DNA from 3 places in the Butyricimonas sp. RTP31003st1_G1_RTP31003_210430 genome. Region 1 is predicted to be linked to each of the others. Evidence: riboswitches for the same ligand, from Rfam matches in the RefSeq annotation. Region 1 holds a riboswitch; each other region holds the start of a gene.
What was found. A riboswitch is a leader RNA that binds a small molecule or an ion and turns the genes downstream of it on or off. The one in region 1 is predicted to bind cobalamin.

Region 2: it holds a riboswitch for cobalamin, as region 1 does, so the genes downstream of both, AB5542_RS11150 (ABC transporter substrate-binding protein) here and AB5542_RS17745 (TonB-dependent receptor) in region 1, are expected to answer to the same signal.
Region 3: it holds a riboswitch for cobalamin, as region 1 does, so the genes downstream of both, AB5542_RS11235 (acyl-CoA carboxylase subunit beta) here and AB5542_RS17745 (TonB-dependent receptor) in region 1, are expected to answer to the same signal.

Annotation. Positions count from the first base shown of each region.
Region 1 covers NZ_JBCOSQ010000072.1:3,678-10,262, reverse strand. The annotation lists gene AB5542_RS17750 (HmuY family protein) at 1-1,090, opposite strand, end outside; gene AB5542_RS17745 (TonB-dependent receptor) at 1,126-3,345, opposite strand; cobalamin riboswitch at 3,484-3,685, opposite strand; gene AB5542_RS17740 (beta-ketoacyl-ACP synthase III) at 3,824-4,825, opposite strand; gene rpmF (50S ribosomal protein L32) at 4,936-5,121, opposite strand; gene AB5542_RS17730 (YceD family protein) at 5,138-5,785, opposite strand; gene rsgA (ribosome small subunit-dependent GTPase A) at 5,909-6,585, opposite strand, start outside.
Region 2 covers NZ_JBCOSQ010000031.1:21,542-28,126, reverse strand. The annotation lists gene AB5542_RS11160 (hypothetical protein) at 1-631, shown strand, start outside; gene cobO (cob(I)yrinic acid a,c-diamide adenosyltransferase) at 679-1,197, shown strand; cobalamin riboswitch at 1,276-1,482, shown strand; gene AB5542_RS11150 (ABC transporter substrate-binding protein) at 1,649-2,737, shown strand; gene AB5542_RS11145 (FecCD family ABC transporter permease) at 3,033-3,986, shown strand; gene AB5542_RS11140 (ABC transporter ATP-binding protein) at 3,983-4,738, shown strand; gene AB5542_RS11135 (ATP-binding protein) at 4,836-6,386, shown strand; gene AB5542_RS11130 (ATP-binding protein) at 6,478-6,585, shown strand, end outside.
Region 3 covers NZ_JBCOSQ010000031.1:48,171-54,755, forward strand. The annotation lists gene AB5542_RS11215 (TonB-dependent receptor plug domain-containing protein) at 1-1,512, shown strand, start outside; gene AB5542_RS11220 (DUF5074 domain-containing protein) at 1,541-2,917, shown strand; gene AB5542_RS11225 (PKD domain containing protein) at 2,926-3,930, shown strand; gene AB5542_RS11230 (GIN domain-containing protein) at 4,001-4,819, opposite strand; cobalamin riboswitch at 4,993-5,176, shown strand; partial or broken gene AB5542_RS11235 (acyl-CoA carboxylase subunit beta) at 5,295-6,585, shown strand, end outside.

The DNA of each region.
Region 1 (6,585 bases):
CTGCCGTTTGAATAGCAAAAACGTTATTATTATAATACCACTTCATTTCTGCAGGAGCATTAAACCATGCCCACGTTGGTTGTTCTTTACATTGGAAAGCAGGACTTCCACTTTTATTCTCAAAACTTCCCATCGTGGTCATCATGCTAACCAGCTTATCTATTGTATAACCAGATTTAGGCACACTCGGAACATCATCAAAACTCGTCTTATTCATATCCAAGGCACCACCTTGACCTTTACCGGAAGTTCCGCTATTCGTACGGATATAATAACGCTGAAATGCAATATCCCAATCCAAGCTGGTTGCAGCTTGTTCCTCTGTCAATTCAACAAAATCCCCTTTAGCAAAGGAAAAATATTTCCATGGATCTGTTGCATTTGAAGAAGCTAGATAAACGATGTTATTCGTAACAGGTGTTTCCGGTTCTTCCGGCTCATCACCACCCTGCTCTATGTCTGCATCAGCCTCTCCATCATATATATAACGGAATGTAATGTGGCCAGAATTTCCTAATTTATCTTTATAAGTATCGAAAATCACTTTTGCACAATTCTTTCCGTCAGCAGAACGGAAAACAAAAACATTGTGATTATAATACCAAGTAGATTCCATATATTTATACCAAGCCCAACTATTAGAACCTTCACATTCTATCCCCGGATTATAAGAATCTTTCGTGAAATTTCCCATCGTAGTCATGATATTCAGAGAATCATCTACCACAAACTCGGAATTCACATTTCCAGTAACAGCAGCAAAAGTTGTCGCTCCAGAATCAAGCACTCCACCCTTTCCTTTTCCAGAAGTCCCACTATTGGTTTTCACGTAATAACGATTGAAAGCAACATCCCACTCCAAACTTGTTGTGGCCTGCTCTGTTGTCAATTCAACAAAATCTCCTTTTTTAAAAGAAAAATATTTCCAACCGCTATTATAATCTGCCGATTCAAAAGTACGAGTACGGATAGAATCATCTACCTCCGGACCATCACCGTCACCATCATCATCTGTACAAGCCATAAAGTTAAACGAAAATGCCAGACAAGCCAATAGCATGAGGCATGATTTTAAATTAAACTTTTTCATTCTATATCAATATTAAGTTAAAGATTCTCATGTTGTCAGAAACGGAATATCACGGAACCGAAGAATCGACGTCCGGCATCATACGTCGTGTAATGTTCCGTGTCCGTATAATCAAATAAATTCTGAATTCCGCCTGTTAACGTCAACCTCATAAACTTCTTTTGCCAAGGCGTATATTGGGCCACCAATTTCCAAAGACTATAAGCCGGTTTTGTATTTTCACGAATCACCTCTATTTCTTGACCGCTATCGTCCGTTTCAGTGGATTTACTCTGTGACAATTTCTTAGAAGTCCACCGTCCGGAGAGAGAAACAGAACCATCCCGTTTCAATAATTTACCGCGTAATGTCGTGGTAAAATTCAAGGCGTGTTTTGAATTTCCGGACAATTGCAAATCCGTCTCCCGATCTCTCGCATCAGTATAAGCATAAGTTCCCCTCAGCAACAATTGCTTAATCGGGTAATAAGTTAATGTTCCTTCTGCCCCGCGTATACGCACGGCCTCCACATTTGCATAATGCATTTCTGCTCCCAATTGTCCCGGTTCCGGATCTTCCACGTCAATAACAAAAGAATTAATTTTATCTTTTATCGTGTTCTGGTACCCTTCCACGCTTGCATTCAACCGTCCATTGTAAGTATATTCCGCCGAAACCGATAAATAATTGGAATATTCCGGTTTCAAATCTGGATTTCCAACATTATGCGACACACTTCCCATGTCAAAATCAGAATACAACTCCGTCAAGCCGGGAGCCTTAAATCCCCGACTATACCCGGCACGGAATTTAAAACTGCCCGGGGCATACATCAAATTTACTTTCGGGGTATACGCGTCACCAAAAACAGAATGGTGTGTGTAACGGAAACCTCCTACCAAATCCAGCTCCGGCAATATCTGCCAATCCACCTGCACGAAAACATTCGCATCGTTCACTTTTCTCACGGTTTGTTCCTTACCGTATTGCATCTTATTATAATTCCGAGTCCAATTCCATTCAATTCCTCCAACAATCTCCACGTTCTTCAAGGGACTATAAATATCTGTCAAACGGGCTGTCTGCTCGTGAGAAGTCGCATTCGTACTATCTGCAAGATCAATCAAATCATACACGGTCTTACGAGTATAAAAATCTCCGTAATACACCGCATACAACTTATTCTTTTCCCCGAAGGCATGCTCCAATGATGCCCGGAATGTTTTGTTTAAACTGCGATAATGCGTTGGAGATTCTCCCTTGGGAGGATTCTCTACTTCATTCCAATAGAAAGAAGCTGAAGCCACCACTTTCGTCCGTTCATTATTCCATCCTACCTTCTCCTCTATATTCATATCATGTGAAGGATTCATCGTGTAAGACTGGGGTGTTTCGGGCGTAAGATCATACCCATCCGTGGAATTACGACGAAAAAGAGTCTGGGAGAAAAATCCCTTGTGAGCCAACCCGATCCCCGCATCCAACTGCAGATCATTAAACTTAGAATAACGAGCTTTTGCCCAGCCTTCCAAAGAGCGTTTCGGAGAATCCGTGATAATATTCACAACCATACCCATGGCACTTGACCCGTAAAGAGCAGAAGCCGCACCTTTCAAAATCTCGATCCGTTTAATATTGGACGTACTCAGCCGATCGAAATCGATAGGTCCCCCGGGAGTCTGAGATAACCTCTCCCCATCAACCAAGATAAGGATGTAACTATTTTCCAATCCCTGAATCTGGATATTATTACCGCGAGGGTCCACGTTAAAACGAAGCCCCGGAATATTGTACTCCAGAACATCCATCATACTCTCGTAATCATTTCGTTGTAACTCCTCGGCAGAAACGACACGAGTCATCACGGGAGCCTCGGAAATCACCTTTTCCGTTCTCGTACCTGTAATAACCACCTCGTCCAAATCCAACAAACTCTTCTTCAGCTTAATAACAAGTCCAGAGATTGTTCCAGGAGCCACATCAACTTCACGAGTCTCATACCCGACAGAACGAACCGTCAAAGTTGCTTTACGATTGGCAGGCACGTCAATTTTAAATTTTCCTTCCGTATCGCAAACACTCCCCCAACCTAACTCTTTCACCATGAGAGTTGATAAAGGTATTGCATCCCCTGTTTCAACATCCACGACTTTTCCGGTTAATTTTACCGTTTTCACCGTATCAGCCATCACCTCCGGTTGAATCGCCATAAGTCTTGACATTGGTGCGAAATTCAATACAAGTACGCCACATACTAGCAATAAGATACTTTTCATGTTTATTATTTTTTCATAAACATTATAAACGCCACACGACAGCACACATCACGCACATCCGTGGCTTCATAAATGTTACTGTTAATAAAAACAATAGCTATTATTTTTTCCTTTTTATCATCCTTATTCCCGAGAACAATAAAAACATCTAATTCAGGCAGGTTTTCTGACTTTCTCCGCTTATGTCGCCTTCCCGGACGAACCAGTGGCATGAGGTGACTAAGCATTTCCCGTGTAACGGGAAAGAGATTACAGCAACGGGTATTGTTCCGGACTCTCACCGGATTCCCTTACATCCCATACAGATAGCATGGGACTCACCAAAATCGACGCAAATATATAAAATAATTTATTTCTTAATGAAAAAAACAATTATTTTCTAATAATCAGCTAAAATATCTTACACCCATCTTCTGAAATCAAAAAAGCTGTTCGGTTATTTCCCGAACAGCCTCGTATATCGTATTATCGATACAATCTAACCCTTATGAGTATATCCCCATTTCAAATAAATGGCACCCCATGTAAATCCGGCACCAAAAGCAGCAAGGATCAAATTATCCCCCTTCTTCAGTTGGTCCTCCCATTCATACAGACACAACGGGATTGTTGCCGAGGTCGTGTTACCGTATTTTTGGATATTAACCATGACCTTCTCTTTGGGTAACCCCATTCGTTCCCCGGTAGCCTTGATAATACGCAGGTTTGCCTGATGAGGTACCAGCCAAGCCACGTCCTCCGAGGACAAGTTATTGCGTTCCATCACTTCCACCGACACGTCTGCCATGTTCGATACAGCATGTTTAAACACGGGCTGTCCTTCCTGGTAAATATAATGTTCCCGGGCTAAAACCGTATCAATGGTTGGCGGTTTCAAAGAACCACCTGCTTTCATATGTAGGTGAACACGTCCCATTCCATCCGAACGCAATATGTGGTCAATTACCCCCAAATCTTCAGTTGTCGGCTCCAGCAACACGGCGGCAGCCGCATCTCCGAAAATAGGACAAGTTGCCCGATCCGTGTAATCCGTAATCGCGGACATCTTTTCAGCTCCCACGACAATCACTTTTTTATAACGCCCGCTCTCCACGTACTGCGTCGCCGTGATCAAGCCATATAGGAAACCGGAACATCCGGCATTAAGATCAAAACTAAAAGCATTCTTTATTCCCACCATATCGGAAATCACGTTCCCGTTAGCAGGGAAATGCATGTCGGCCGTAACCGTACAGCAAATCAATAAATCAACTTCTTCCGGTTTCAAACCTGTTTTACGAAACAAGTCCTCCACCGCTCTGGCCCCGAGGTAAGCACTGCCTTTACCGGCATCCCGCAAAATACGTCTCTCTTTTATACCGATTCGAGTCATGATCCATTCGTCTGTGGTATCTACCATCCGGCTCAACTCCTCGTTAGTTAGAATATAGTCGGGATAATACGCTCCTACCCCTGTGATTACCGCTCTTGGCCTTTCCATAAAATAAAAATTTTCAAATTGAATAATAGAATCAGACACCTATATACAATCATAGCCCCCTAGTACAGGGGGCTGTATTATCTAAGGCAATCTTTATCATTGCATCAAAATTATGCAACAACTGCTTTCTCAATAGCCAATTTACCCCTGTAATACCCACATTCCGGGCATACAGTATGATACTGAACTGCAGCACCACAATTTGAACACTTTGCTATTGCAGGAACCGTTGCCTTATCGTGAGTTCTTCTTTTATTCCTTCTCTGTTTAGAGATTCGGTGTTTAGGATGTGCCATTTCTCTCTAGTTTTATTTAGTTATTATTAATTAATTTCCTCAATTCATCCCAGCGGGGATCAATCTTATCATTCTCTTCTTCCATTGTCAACTCTTCCAGTACATGCTCCATCTCCTCGTTACATTCTCCCTCCGGGTGAACCACGCGAAGCGGGTAATTCAGCATATACACCTCATATAGCGGTTCACTCAAATCCAGATAATCATCATCTTGAGCCAAGATAATAAAATCATCATCATTTCCTTCCTCTCTCTCCCCGTACTTCGCGTACAAGTTCAATTCTCCGCTAATTGGTAACTCCATTTCCTCCAGACAGCGATCGCAAATTGCTTCTACCGTCCCTTCGATCGTCATCCGAACCTCCATCAGCAGGGATGATTTCACGATATTTACTCTCGCGTTTACTTTTCCTTTCGTTCCTTTTGTCGCGTCAAAACAATCAAAAAAACTGCCATCCATGACAAACTCGAAAGTGTGAACGCCTTCCCCTAAGCCTCTGTGGGCTATCTTATATTCTTTCAATCTGTCCACTACTCTTGACGTAAAACGGGGACAAATGTACAAAAAAATATAATACCCAGTACATTCATACCCGTTTTTTTCTTGGAAACAAAATCTTGTATCTTTCTCCCACTTAATCGTGTTCGCCTCCTTCTTATTCATACTCCGGACACGATCTTCCTGTTGCAACCCGCAATCACAATACAGACCTTCCCTATAATATATATTGTAAAAAACTTCGATTTTTTGGAATGCACGATGAAAATTCCGTTCCCTCAAAACCCTTTATTTCCGATATTTTTCATCTCCTTCCTCGAACATACTTACATAGCTGAAATAGCGACTCTCGCTGATTTCCCCCTTCTCCACGGCTTCCAGCACGGCACATCCCGGTTCGTGAATATGCGTGCAATTATAGAATCGGCATTCACTTGCCCGCTTGAATATTTCCGGGAAATAATGTGATATCTCTGTTTTTTCCATGTGAATCAACCCGAACGCCCGGATTCCGGGAGTATCGACGATGTACCCGCCAAAACTCAACGGGAACATTTCCGCGAACGTGGTGGTATGTTTTCCCGTGTCATGGGAATCGGAAATCTCCGCCACTTTCAGTTTTAATCCCGGCTCGACACGATTGATCAGCGAGGATTTTCCCACCCCCGACAAGCCGGAAAACACGGTCACTTTATCCTTCAAGGCCGTCACCACGTCTTCCATCCCCTCCCCGGTCAACGAGGACACGTGAAGACACTCGTAGCCTGCTTGCATATAGATCTGGGTCAAAGCGCCCAACAACAATAAATCCTCATCGTCGTACAAATCAATCTTGTTAAACATGAGTATGGCCGGAATCCGGTAAGCCTCCACGGATGCTAGGAAACGATCAATAAAAACGGTCGATGTAACGGGATGATTCACCGTCACCACCAACACCGCCTGATCAACATTCGCAGCGATAA
Region 2 (6,585 bases), on a different contig from region 1:
TGTAGCTCTTCTGGCACAAGGCTCTATCCGGATTGACGGGATAACCTATTACCGACACGGCAACAAAGTTCGGGCCTGTAAATCACGACGGAGTCCTAAAAAAACAAGAACCGAGGGGGAAGAGGAATCCTCCAGCCGTTTCACGGAAGCCCGTAAAATGTGGAGAATCTACCGTCGTGCCATCGGGGATTTGCCGATATGGAAACTCATGGCCAAGGAGATGGGAATAAATAAAAGCGATTCCTTATTCCATTCTCAAAACGGGGGATGTTTTCGCCCGGGAGAAGGGGTATGGGCTTTCCCGACATTCCGATTCTCGACAGGCACACTGGACGCACCGGTAATCACGAGTGTCACAAGGGAAGGATGGTCCGTGACCCTAAACTGGGAAAATGACATTGACTGCCCGAAAGCGAGCGTGTCAGATCAAGTGTACGTGGGATATTTTTACGGGACCTTACCCCGCGCCCCGCAAATGATCACGTGCCTTAACTCGTTCCGGGGCGACGGCAAAGTGACCGTGGACATCCCGGCAGCGAAACAACCGGAAGGGACACCCCTGCATCTCTACTTGTTTTTCGGCAATAAAGATACCACCCGTTTCTCTCCAAGCGTGTACGCGGGAGTGTAATGTCCATGCAACTCTCCTACCCTCAAAAAACTTAAAATCAAAAGGATATGACACTTAGAGGATACATCCATATCTACACGGGAAACGGGAAAGGGAAAACAACCGCAGCCTTCGGACTGGCCGTCCGGGCTTTATGTGCCGGGAAAAGTGTTTTCATCGGGCAATTCGTCAAGAGCATGAAATATAACGAAACAGCCATAGAACCCTTGTTCGACCACCTTGTTATCCAGCAATTCGGAGAAGGCTGCTTCATTGAAAAAGAACCCACCCCGGCAGATATACAAGCAGCTCACGAAGGGCTGGAAATATGTCGCCAACATCTTATGGAAGGTAAATTCGATATGGTTATCTTGGACGAACTGACAATTGCCCTGTATTACTCCATGCTTTCCCTGGAAGAAGTGTTAAATGTTCTCCGCCAACGCTCCCCTCACACGGAAATCGTAATTACCGGACGTTATGCACCCCAGGAATTAATCGATATAGCAGACCTCGTAACAAATATGCAAGAAGTGAAACACTATTATTCGCTTGGCGTCCTGTCCCGTAACGGGATTGATCATTGAAAACCTCGCCTAACAGCGGTTCATACCAATGAAATAAAAATCTTCTATACAATTTATTGCCTAATTAAAAATTACAACCTATTTTCGCACCGTCATAGTTTCATACACCACTTCGTGTTGTGTTGAATGAAAAAGGGAATCCGGTGGAAATCCGGAACAATACCCGTTGCTGTATTTCCCCCTTTTAAAGGAAAAGTTTATCGTACGTTTGCCACTGGTTAGAATGCTGGGAAGGCACGATAAAAGGGATAAGTCAGAAGACCTGCTATGATCGGGACAGATTTGCATCTGCGGGATTCAGATGGTAATCAGGTATAGATGGCAAGGTCATTCTGTTTTTGATTTACCGTTTCAGTTTTTTCCCACTCGCGTAAATATCTCTCTCGAAGTTTTATAAAAACTATTACATATGAAACAAGTACTATTATTATTCACGTTTATCGTTTTTCTGATGCTATCCGGTTGTCAGACGAAAACAAAGTCCACAAGCGCCTTCACGAAGGAAGTTTACACACCGGAATACGCCACGGGATTCGACATCATGGGAGCTGATAACACGGAAAGCACGATTATTCACGTGCGTAACCCCTGGCAGGGAGCGGAAGGCGTTGAAATGTCCTACTTCGTGGCTCGGAACGGGGAGCAGGCACCGAAAGATTTTGACGGTGTGATTATTCCCGCAGGAGCGAAACGAATTGTATGTATGTCATCCACTTACATCGCCATGCTGGATGCCATTAACCAAGTGGATCGGGTAGTAGGAGTTTCCGGAATGAATTATGTTTCCAACCCGTATGTCCTTGCACACAAAGAAACCATAAAAGACATGGGGGCGGAAATAAATTATGAACTTCTTGTCGGGTTGGCCCCGGATCTTGTATTACTATACGGCATCGGGGACGCACAATCAACCGTGACGGACAAACTAAAAGAATTGAATGTTCCTTATATGTACGTGGGAGAATACCTGGAAGAATCTCCGCTGGGCAAGGCCGAATGGCTGGTTGCCATTTCCGAATTGACGGACAGCCGGGAAGCAGGTACAAAAGTATTTAGAGAGATTCCCGAACGTTATAACAACATGAAACAGTTAACGGCAAACGTGGAAAAACGTCCTACCGTCATGCTGAACACACCGTGGAATGACAGTTGGGCCATGCCTTCCGCGAAAAGCTACGTGGCACAATTAATCACGGACGCGGGAGGGGATTATATTTACAAGAAAAACACCTCTAACGGGGCCGAACCCATCGGACTGGAAACAGCCTACGGGTTGATTCGCGAGGCTGACGTGTGGTTGAATGTAGGTATGGCAACGACTCTCGACGAGTTAAAGATCATGAATCCGAAATTCAAGGACGCGAAAGCCATCCAAGAAAACAAGGTCTATAATAATAACTTGCGCTTAACGCCCGAAGGGGGAAATGATTACTGGGAATCGGCTGTTGTACGCCCGGACATCGTACTCCGGGACCTGATCAAAATCCTGCACCCGGAACTGGTGACGGAGGATTTGTATTATTACAGGCACTTGGAATAGTTTAAAATTTAGAGTTTAGAATGAAAAAAGCATCTACCCCCACCAGCTCCCCCTTACACAGAGGGAGAGACGAACGCGAGAAGGCGCTACGATATTACAATGTAGCGTATCCTCCCCCTGTGTAAGGGGGAGTTAGAGGGGGTAGTTAATGCGTCACCCCGTACGGCTGGAATCTAAAATCATAACTCAAGAAATTAACAACAGTGATGTCATTTTCAATTGTCCATTTTCAATTTTCAATTATATCGTGAAACGCAATTCGATCATATTCCTTTTCCTGAGCCTGCTGGTATTCGTGCTGTTCGCACTCGATTTGGTGTCGGGAGATTCGGCACTTTCCGTCGGGCAGGTGTGGAACGTGTTCACGGGTAACGAGACGGATATGACAACCCGGAATATCGTGCTGTCGATTCGATTGGTGAGGGTGATCGTGGCCGTTCTGATCGGCGTGGTGCTTTCGATAAGCGGCTTGCAGATGCAGACCGTTTTCCGGAACCCGCTGGCAGACCCCTACCTGCTGGGAGTAAGTTCCGGATCGGGATTAGGCGTTGCTTTCTTTATCCTAGGAGCTCCCCTGTTAGGACTGGCACATTCCGGTTTCTGGCAGTCGGTAGGTATTGTCGGGGCCGGATGGGGCGGGGCCGTCATGGTCCTGTTACTGATTGCCATCATCAGCCGTTACGTGAAAAATATCCTTGGGGTGTTGATCATGGGAGTGATGATCGGTTACATCGCGGGAGCTATCATACAGATTTTACAGTACTTGAGTTCTGCCGAGCAATTGAAAATGTTTTTCCTATGGTCGATGGGCTCCCTGGGACACGTCACGACCACGAAACTATTTATCATGATTCCCGTGATTTGCGTGGGCGTCATTCTCTCGATTTATTGTATCAAGGCATTAAATCTTCTTTTACTCGGGGAGAGTTATGCCCAGACAATGGGACTGAATATACGGCGCGCCAGAACGCTTATTTTCGTATCGACAACGTTGTTGACCGGAACCGTGACGGCATTTTGCGGCCCGGTAGGCTTTCTCGGACTTGCCGTGCCTCACGTGGCCCGTATGTTGTTTAATGACGCGGACCACCGGACGCTTTTGCCGGGAAGTATATTACTGGGAGTCGTGGCCATGTTGATATGTGATATTATTGCTAAAACACTCGTGCTACCCGTGAATTGTATTACCGCCCTGCTGGGGATCCCGGTAATTATTTGGGTGGTGTATAAAAACCTTCGACCGGCATGATAGAACTGGAATCTTTAACACTGGGATACGGGCAACAAATCCTACTTGAACGGGTGTCGGCCAACTTGGACGGGGGCGGGCTGATCGCCTTGTTGGGACGTAATGGTAGCGGGAAAAGTACCTTGCTACGGGCCACGGCGGGGTTAGGGAAAATCAAGTCCGGGCGAATATTGCTGGCCGGGAAAGACCTTGCCGGGTTGCGACCGGAGGAACTGGCTCGTACCGTCAGTTTCGTGACTACCGAAAAGGTACGGATTCCTAACCTGAAATGCCGGGATGTAGTTGCCCTCGGGCGGGCTCCCTACACGAACTGGGTAGGACGACTGCAACCACGCGACCGGGAAATCGTTGATAAATCCCTGGCATTACTCGATATGTCGGCCTATGCCGAACGAACAATGGACCAGATGTCGGACGGGGAATGCCAGCGAATCATGATCGCCCGAGCTCTCGCACAAGACACCCCCATCATCCTGCTTGATGAACCCACCTCTTTTCTGGACCTACCGAACCGTTACGAGTTGGGAGTTTTATTGCAAAGGCTGGCACACGAGCAAAACAAATGTATCCTTTTTTCAACCCACGAACTGGATATTGCCCTCACGCTCTGCGATTCCATCGCCTTGATCGATCGCCCGCATTTGCATTACCTGCCCACGCGACAGATGATCAACAGCGGTCATATCGAACGCTTGTTCCGGAACGAAACCATCACGTTCGACCCGAAAGAATTGCGTATCCGTGTCCGATGAAAGGCTGCTTAAGAGAGGCGTTAAACTTGTCGTTCATTTTCGATAATCATAGAAAATTGAGTATCTTTGTTCTATTATTATCCATAAACGAACGCGTATGAGTGAGAAAATTTATCCCATAGGTATCCAGAATTTCGAGAAAATCCGAAAAGAAGGTTATTTCTATATTGACAAGACTGCCTTGATTTACCGACTGGTAAAAACGGGTAGTTATTACTTTCTCAGTCGCCCGCGTCGTTTTGGGAAGAGCCTGTTGATTTCCACGCTCGATGCCTATTTCCGGGGAGAAAGGGATTTGTTTGAAGGGTTGGCAATAGAAAAACTGGAAAAAGATTGGGTGAAACGCCCGGTATTGCATATAGACCTGAATATCGGGAAATATGATGCCCCCGACAGCTTGGACAAGATATTGAACGAGGCTCTCGTGAAGTGGGAAACGGTGTTTGGCACGGGTGCCGGGGAAAGTACCCTGGCTTTACGTTTCAAAGGTGTCGTGGAACGAGCCTACAAGCAATCCGGACAACGGGTTGCCATCCTTGTTGACGAATACGACAAACCCTTGTTACAAGCTATCGGCGACGAGGAGCTTCAACGGGAATACCGTAACACCCTAAAGCCTTTCTATGGTGTACTTAAAACCATGGACGGGTGTATCCAATTTGCCATGCTCACGGGCGTGACTAAATTCGGAAAGGTAAGCGTGTTCAGTGACCTGAACAACCTGGAAGATCTTTCCATGTGGAACGAATATGTCACTCTTTGCGGTGTCAGCAATCAAGAAATACATGAAAATTTAGAAGAAGAATTACATGAATTTGCCAAAGTTCAAAGCATGACATACGATGAAGTCAACGCGGAACTGGAAAAATGGTATGACGGGTATCACTTCACGCATAATTCTATCGGCATGTACAATCCGTTTAGTCTGCTAAGCGCATTCAAGCGGAAAGATTTTGGCAATTACTGGTTCGAAACGGGTACACCCACCTATCTCGTGGAGTTGCTGAAACGCAATCATTATGACCTGGAACGCATGGCATCCGAAGAAACCAGCTCAGACGTATTGAATAGTATTTACGGGGACGAACAGCCTATCCCCGTGATCTTCCAGAGCGGGTACCTCACGATAAAAGGCTATGACAAAGAATTCGGATTATATCGCCTAGGATTTCCAAACAAAGAAGTGGAGGAAGGTTTTATCAATTTCCTGATGCCTTTTTACACCCGGTTCAACAAAATTGAGGCTCCATTTGAAATACAAAAATTCGTTCGTGAAATACGTACAGGGCAACTGGATGCCTTTTTCAATAGATTGAAAAGTTTTCTGGCCGATACTCCTTACGAGCTGATCAGCGAACAAGAACGTCATTATCAAAACGTGCTTTTTATCATCTTCAAGCTGGTAGGTTTTTACACGGAAGTCGAGTATCACACTTCCGAGGGACGTGTGGATCTCGTGTTGAAAACCAACGATTACATTTACATCATGGAATTTAAACTGAATGGCAGTGCAGAAGAGGCCTTGCAACAAATCCATGACAAGCATTACGCTCAACCATTCCAATCAGATAAACGCAAGATATTTAAAATTGGCGTGAACTTCAGTTCGAAAACAAGGAATATCGAGAAATGGATCGTGGAGTCATAACCAGTATCTTTAATTTTTAAAACATAGCTATCTTCGATAATCATATAAAATTGAATATCTTTGTTCTATTATTATCCATAAACGAACGCACATGAGTGAGAAAATTTATCCTATAGGTATCCAGAATTTCGAGAAAATCCGGAAAGAAGGTTATGCTTACGTTGACAAAACCGCCTTGATTTACCGACTGGTGAAAAAA
Region 3 (6,585 bases), on a different contig from region 1:
AAGGTCTTAGGAGAATATGGTTCTTACGGGACTTATACTACGGGGGCTCAGGTAAATACTGGTGGACAGAAGTCAAGTTTTAAGACTCGGTTGTATTATCAACATTCTGATAACAATTATACTTATTTGAATAAAATCTTGACGAACGAGCCTTTCCGAGAGAAACGGCAGGATGCTGATTACACGCAATGGGCAGCGATGCAGGAGGGATATTTTCGTTTGTCTCCTTATACCCGGTTGACAGCGGTTGCTTGGTATCAGGAAGGGAAACGGATGTTACCACCCGCACTTGGAGTGGTGAACCAGTCACACGAGCAACAAAGAGAAGTGAATGTGCGGGCGTACACGGGATTGGATTTTACGAAAGGGTTGCATGCTTTACGGGCAAAAGCGGCATGGCTTTATTATCGACAGGAGTATGATAAGTGGTATGCCGGAGGATTATTCGATCCCGAAGGAAATAAGAATCAATCGCACACGTGGCAAGGAATTGCCGATTATACGTTTACCCCGAGAGAGAATCTTGTACTGGGTACGAGCTTGACTTATTCGCATGATTTGATTCGGGTGAGTAGTTATATAGATGTCGATTCTTCGAAGTATACGTTAGGAGACGTGGATTATGATATTCCGGAGGTGGAACCACCGTTCCGGCATAACCGTGACGTGTTCTCCTGGCAGGCTTCGGCATTATGGACTCCTGTGGAGTGGATGATGTTGAATGGGCAGTATATGTTTGAACAAAATGATAGTCGGGGGGTATCTACATGGTCTGCCGGTATGGTGTTTAATTTGTGGGAGAAGGAGTTGCAGGTGAAAGGAAATGTGGCTTATAATTACCGGTTCCCGAGTATGAATGATCTCTACTGGAGACCGGGAGGAAATCCGGACGTGAAGCCGGAAGACGGGTATTCGTATGATGCGTCTGTAGCTTATCGGAAGCAGTTGTATCGTGGTTTATTTTTAGATGCGGAGGTTTCCGGTTATTTGATGTATATAGATAATTGGATTTTATGGTTGCCGAAAGACGGGAATCAATGGGTTTGGACACCACAGAATCATCGTAATGTGAGATCGGAGGGTGTGGAGTTGTACGGGAAATTGACATATGCGATTGGTGATTTGAGGGCAAATGTGTCGGGTAATTATAGTTGGTCGCAGTCCCGTACTCGTAAAAAACAGCACGTGGATGATGGTTCCTACATGAAACAAATCCCTTACGTGCCTCGGTTCAAGTGGAATGTACGGGTAGCTGCCGATTACCGGGGTGCCTTTTTCTCGTGGCAGGTGACTTATATCGGGCGACGTTTTATCACGACGGATCAAGAGTATGCTACGGATCCCTATTCGGTACATAATATTTTGGCGGGATACCGCTACACGTTCCGTAACGGGATGAGTCTGACACCGCAAGTACGGGTAGATAACCTATTAGACACGTATTACGAGTCCACGCAGTATTACCCGATGCCCTTGAGGAATTGCCTAGTGTCGTTGATGTGGGAATTTTAGGAAAATGAATAAATAGTTATATTATACAATGAAGATTAAGATTATGAAAAAGTTTTATTTAGTGCTTTTGGTTTTAGGAATGTTTGTGGGATTTCTGAGTTCTTGTGATGATGATGATAAGTACAAACCCGATGCTTTGGAGTTAGAAATTGTGAGTAAAAGTGGGGTGTTTACCGTTGCAAAAGAAGATACCTTGTTTTTAAAGGCGAAACTGAACAATCCGCAAGAAGTGAAATTCACCTGGACACTGGATGGACAAGAAGTCTCCACGGATTCAGTCTATATGTTTATTGCCGCAAATATGGGGAACTACAAAATTGATGTAAAGGCTACTGATGGCGGAGAAGAGACAACCGTAAGTGTATCTATTGAAGTTTACGGGAAATATAAATATGGAACATTTATATTGAATGAAGGTCAAGTTTGGAAAGGACATTACGGGACTCTTGTCTTTATTAGTCCCAAAGGAATCGTTACCGATAGTGTCTATTTTAAAGAGAACGGGGGATCACTCGGTGGGGGTACACAAGATTTGTACATTAGAAACAACAAGTTATATATCATATCTCAAAACGGTGGGAATGACGGAGGTTTTTTAACCATAGCGAATGCGGAAACATTGAAAAAGGAAAGTAGTTACGAAGATGAATTGGGAAGTACACTGTCAATGCCATCTCATATTGCTGTTCTTGATGATAATGATATTTACATTCGCGATAACAATGGTGTATATCGTTTTAATCCATCATCCAAGGTCCTAACATTTATTGAAGGTTCTGCTGGAGCGAACAAAACGACTATGGCCGTTGCAAACGGTAAAATTTTTGCGGCACAAAGCAATAAACTTATCGTTATTGAATCAAACAAGTCTTCCATTTCAAAAGAAATACCTGTTAGCGGTAACATTTCTGGTGTTATCCCATCTTCCGACGGTAATATATGGCTTGCTTGTAGAGCCAGTGGGGAAGAGCCAGCAAAGATTATAAAGCTTGATGCACAGAGCTATTCCATGCAAGAGAATTCTATTGAAGACGAAACGGCAGGCAAGATATTGAACGGCGGTTGGAATGCAACTCCTTATATTACAGCCAAAGGCGATACATTATACATGGGTAGTGGCAGTACTCCGATGCCTGTTTATCGTCATGTTTTCAGCCAGAAGAAGACTGAGTTCATGGGAGATATGACTGAGAGACTGGATCATGTTCTAACTTTATATAATTGCATCGCTGTACATCCTATTACAGGAGAGGTTTACGCTAATATTATTTCGAGCTATAGTTTGGATCCTGAAAATAAAATCTGTGTTTTTGATTTTAATAATGATAAATTGGCATTGAAGGCCAATTATAAAGGATATACAGAATGTCCTGCTGGTGTATTTTTTACTTATAATTTTGAATGATAACATTCATGAAGAAGAATTTACGTTATATTTTAGCTATTCTGTGTTTTGCGGGAATGTGGATTTCCTGTAGTGATGATGGAGGGAATGATGGGGAAGAGCCGCTTACGGCTCCGGAAGTGTCTGTTCAGAATTTGAGTTTGAAGGATGCTATCCTTCCGGGAAGAACTGTGAGATTGAGAGCGAATATCATTAATACAACAGAGGCAGGCTTGCAGTGGTTCGTGGATGGGAAAGAAGTATCTACTGATACTATTTTCGAGTTCTCATCAGTGAAGGAAGGGGCCTTTCGGATCAAGGTGACTGCTTTTAATAGACTTGGTACTGCATCCGATAGTTTGGACATTCAGGTGATGGATGGGTTCAAAATATCGGATATTACGAACTGGACTGGGAGTGGTGAGAATCAATCGATGTTGGCCATACAATGGATTACCGGAGAAGTGGAGAATTGGTCAAATCCTGAAGATCGTGATGTTTTCTTTCGTGCTTGGGGATATAGATGGGAAAAAGCAAATCCCCCTACGGGACATGATATGATCGTGGATATTGCTAAAAAAGATCCGCGTTTGTTTATTATCGTGGCATCTGATGGTAATCTTGGAATGACAATAAGGGGTTTCGGTTACGATATTGATGGTGATGGAATTGAAATTCAAAGTGAAGATCTTGAATATGGGGATAGAACGTTGAAAGGAATACATTTGACAGAGGCAGATTTCAAGGATGGTATTTATGAACAGAAAGAGGCTGATGTCAATATGGATGGTTTTAACGTAATTTCAGGAGGAGATTATTGGATTGGTGGATGGTATGTAGTTTATCCTTCTTATTGGCTAGGGAGTGGAGAGGCTGTATTAGAATCGAAAGAATATGAATATTCTGGTCTTTATGCAGGTAATCGCTTGCTGGAAAATGAGGAATGGCATACTTGGACATTCTCTCCGATTAATAATGCAGAGAAAAATATATTACCAATACCTCGTTTGTTAAAGGCTGCGCCAAACAATTAGTAAAGGTATTTTGTTGATACAAATGGGGAAAACAATTTTTCGTTTTCCCCATTTTATATTAGACTAATAACTATTTCTCGTATTCTTTCTTGTTCTCCAAGAGTTTTGAGGAGATCTTGTTAATGTTCGAAGCTCCTGATGAGTGCAGGGAGAGGATGATCGGATCGCCGGAGTATGTAGCTTTTGCGGCACCGGAGGTGTGTAGACTGATTTTTTCTTTGACTTGAAAATGAGCTTTTGCAGCTCCCGATACTTCTGCTTTCAGTTCGTTTATCGGAAAGTCTTCCAAGTTTGCTTTTGAGGCTCCCGATACTTCCATTTTGCAGTGTATGGTGTTACCTTTAAGGGAGAGGTTTGATGCCCCGCTAATGTCGAAGGTTGATTCGGGGCTGGTCATTTGTCCTTTGAGGTTTGAGGCACCACTTAGTTCTATGTCAAGTTTTTCTTTTGCTAGGAAGTCTCCACCTACAAGCATTTTGCTGGCTCCAGAGAGGTCCACCTTTAGCTTGGCTGTCGTGAAATCCCCGATTGTTTCCAATTTGCAGACTCCGGTTAACTCCACGTTATCAAGGCTGGTAACGGTAACTTCTGCCGTGAAATGGTCGTCGTCATTATTTCTTTTATTTTTAGTGGTAATTTTTCCTTCGATATAGATTTGTAATTTTCCATCGGAATCCAGTTTCAGAACGAGTTGTTTTTCGAGTCGGGCCGGAATGTTTACGGTGACTCCGGTGGTGTTACCTTGTTTCGTTGTGATACTGAAGATTCCGTGAGCCTTGATTCCGGTGATTTTTTGTCCCTGGAATCGGGAAACGGTGATTTGCTCTTGTGCGAAAGCTCCGACTATCGAGAGGCAGAGAACGAAAATGACAAACAATATTTTTTTCATAATAATCTGTTTTTATGATGGGACGCTTAAAGGTAATGAAAAGTTACAGGTATGGGTGTTATTTTCTAAAAAAAGGGAGAATGAGGAGAAGCATGGAAAGAACTTTTCTGATGATAAATTGAATCAAACCAATTATATTTTATACATTTGTTCCCATTAAAGTTCTTTACAACACGTAATCAGACTGCTCAGGTGCCTCGTTTTGACGAGGAGAATAGGGAACCGTGTGAGAATCACGGACTGTCGCGCAACTGTAATCACCAGAAGGGTTTTGCCACTAATGTCCACTGTCCAGGGGATGGGAAGGACGGCAAAATGGTGAAAGTCAGGATACCTGCCTTTGCGGATTGACAATGCTTTCGCGGAATGAAGCTAAGGTCAGACTTATCAACCCGGTTGAGATACTTGGGGCGTATTTTTCTTATTTCTTTCCTTTATTTCGTGTGGAGCTAAATAGTGTATAAACTAATTTAGTATGAGAAAATCGTTTGAAAAATTTCTGGAAAGACAAGATGCCTTAGCCCGGCAATACGGTAAGGAGTATGAGGACAAACAACACAACCGGGGAAAACTTACCGCTCGGGAACGGATTACATTTCTTTTCGATGAGGGGACATTTGAAGAGGTGGATGCTTACTCACCTTCTGCGGCGACTTCTTTTGGTAAAGCAGTACGTTCATACGGGGATGGGGTGATTGCCGGATTCGGCACGGTGAACGGGCGTCAGGTTTTTGCTTATTCGCAAGATTTTAACGTGCAGGGTGGTTCGTTGGGTTCCGTGCATGCGGCCAAGATTATAAAAGTACAGGATATGGCTCTGAAAACGGGATCGCCTGTCGTGGGATTGATTGATTCGGGAGGAGCCCGGATTCAAGAGGGGGTGGCTAGTTTGGCCGGGTATGCGGGAATATTCCGACGGAATGTACTCTCTTCCGGAGTAATCCCTCAGATTTCAGTTATTATGGGGCCGGCTGCCGGAGGGGCTGTTTATTCTCCAGCCTTGACTGATTTTATTTTTATGACGGCAGCAACCAGTTATATGTTCGTGACCGGACCTAACGTGGTGAAACAGGTACTGAATGAAACAATATCTCCCGAAGAACTTGGAGGTGCATCTGTACATGCCGTGAAATCAGGTGTGGCGGATTTTGTTTTTAATGATGATGAAAATACGTTATTGGGGGTAAAGATGTTATTATCTTACCTGCCTTCCAATAATATCGAGAACGCTCCTTTTCTGGTGACGGATGATCCGGTTGACCGGATAGAAGAGAGTTTGCGGGATATTGTTCCTGAAGATCCGGATAAGCCTTATGATGTGAGGGATGTTATCCGTTTGATTACAGATAAAGGAAAATTTTTGGAGATTGCGGAGAGTTACGCTCCCAATATCATTATTGGGTTGGCCCGATTCGGGGGATTCGTGACCGGGATTATTGCGAATCAACCCAAAGTTATGGCGGGTACTTTGGATATGAATTCATCGGTGAAAGCTGCTCGTTTTATTAATTTCTGTGATAGTTTTAATATTCCGGTTGTTACTTTGGAGGACGTTCCCGGTTTCCTTCCGGGGGCCGATCAGGAACATGCCGGAATTATCCGGCACGGAGCCAAGCTCCTATATGCTTACACGCGGGCGACGGTTCCCAAGATTACCGTGGTCTTGCGTAAATCATACGGGGGTGCTTATATCGTGATGAACAGTAAGGGAATTGGCGGAGATTATAATTTTGCATGGCCGACAGCCGAGATTGCTGTTATGGGAC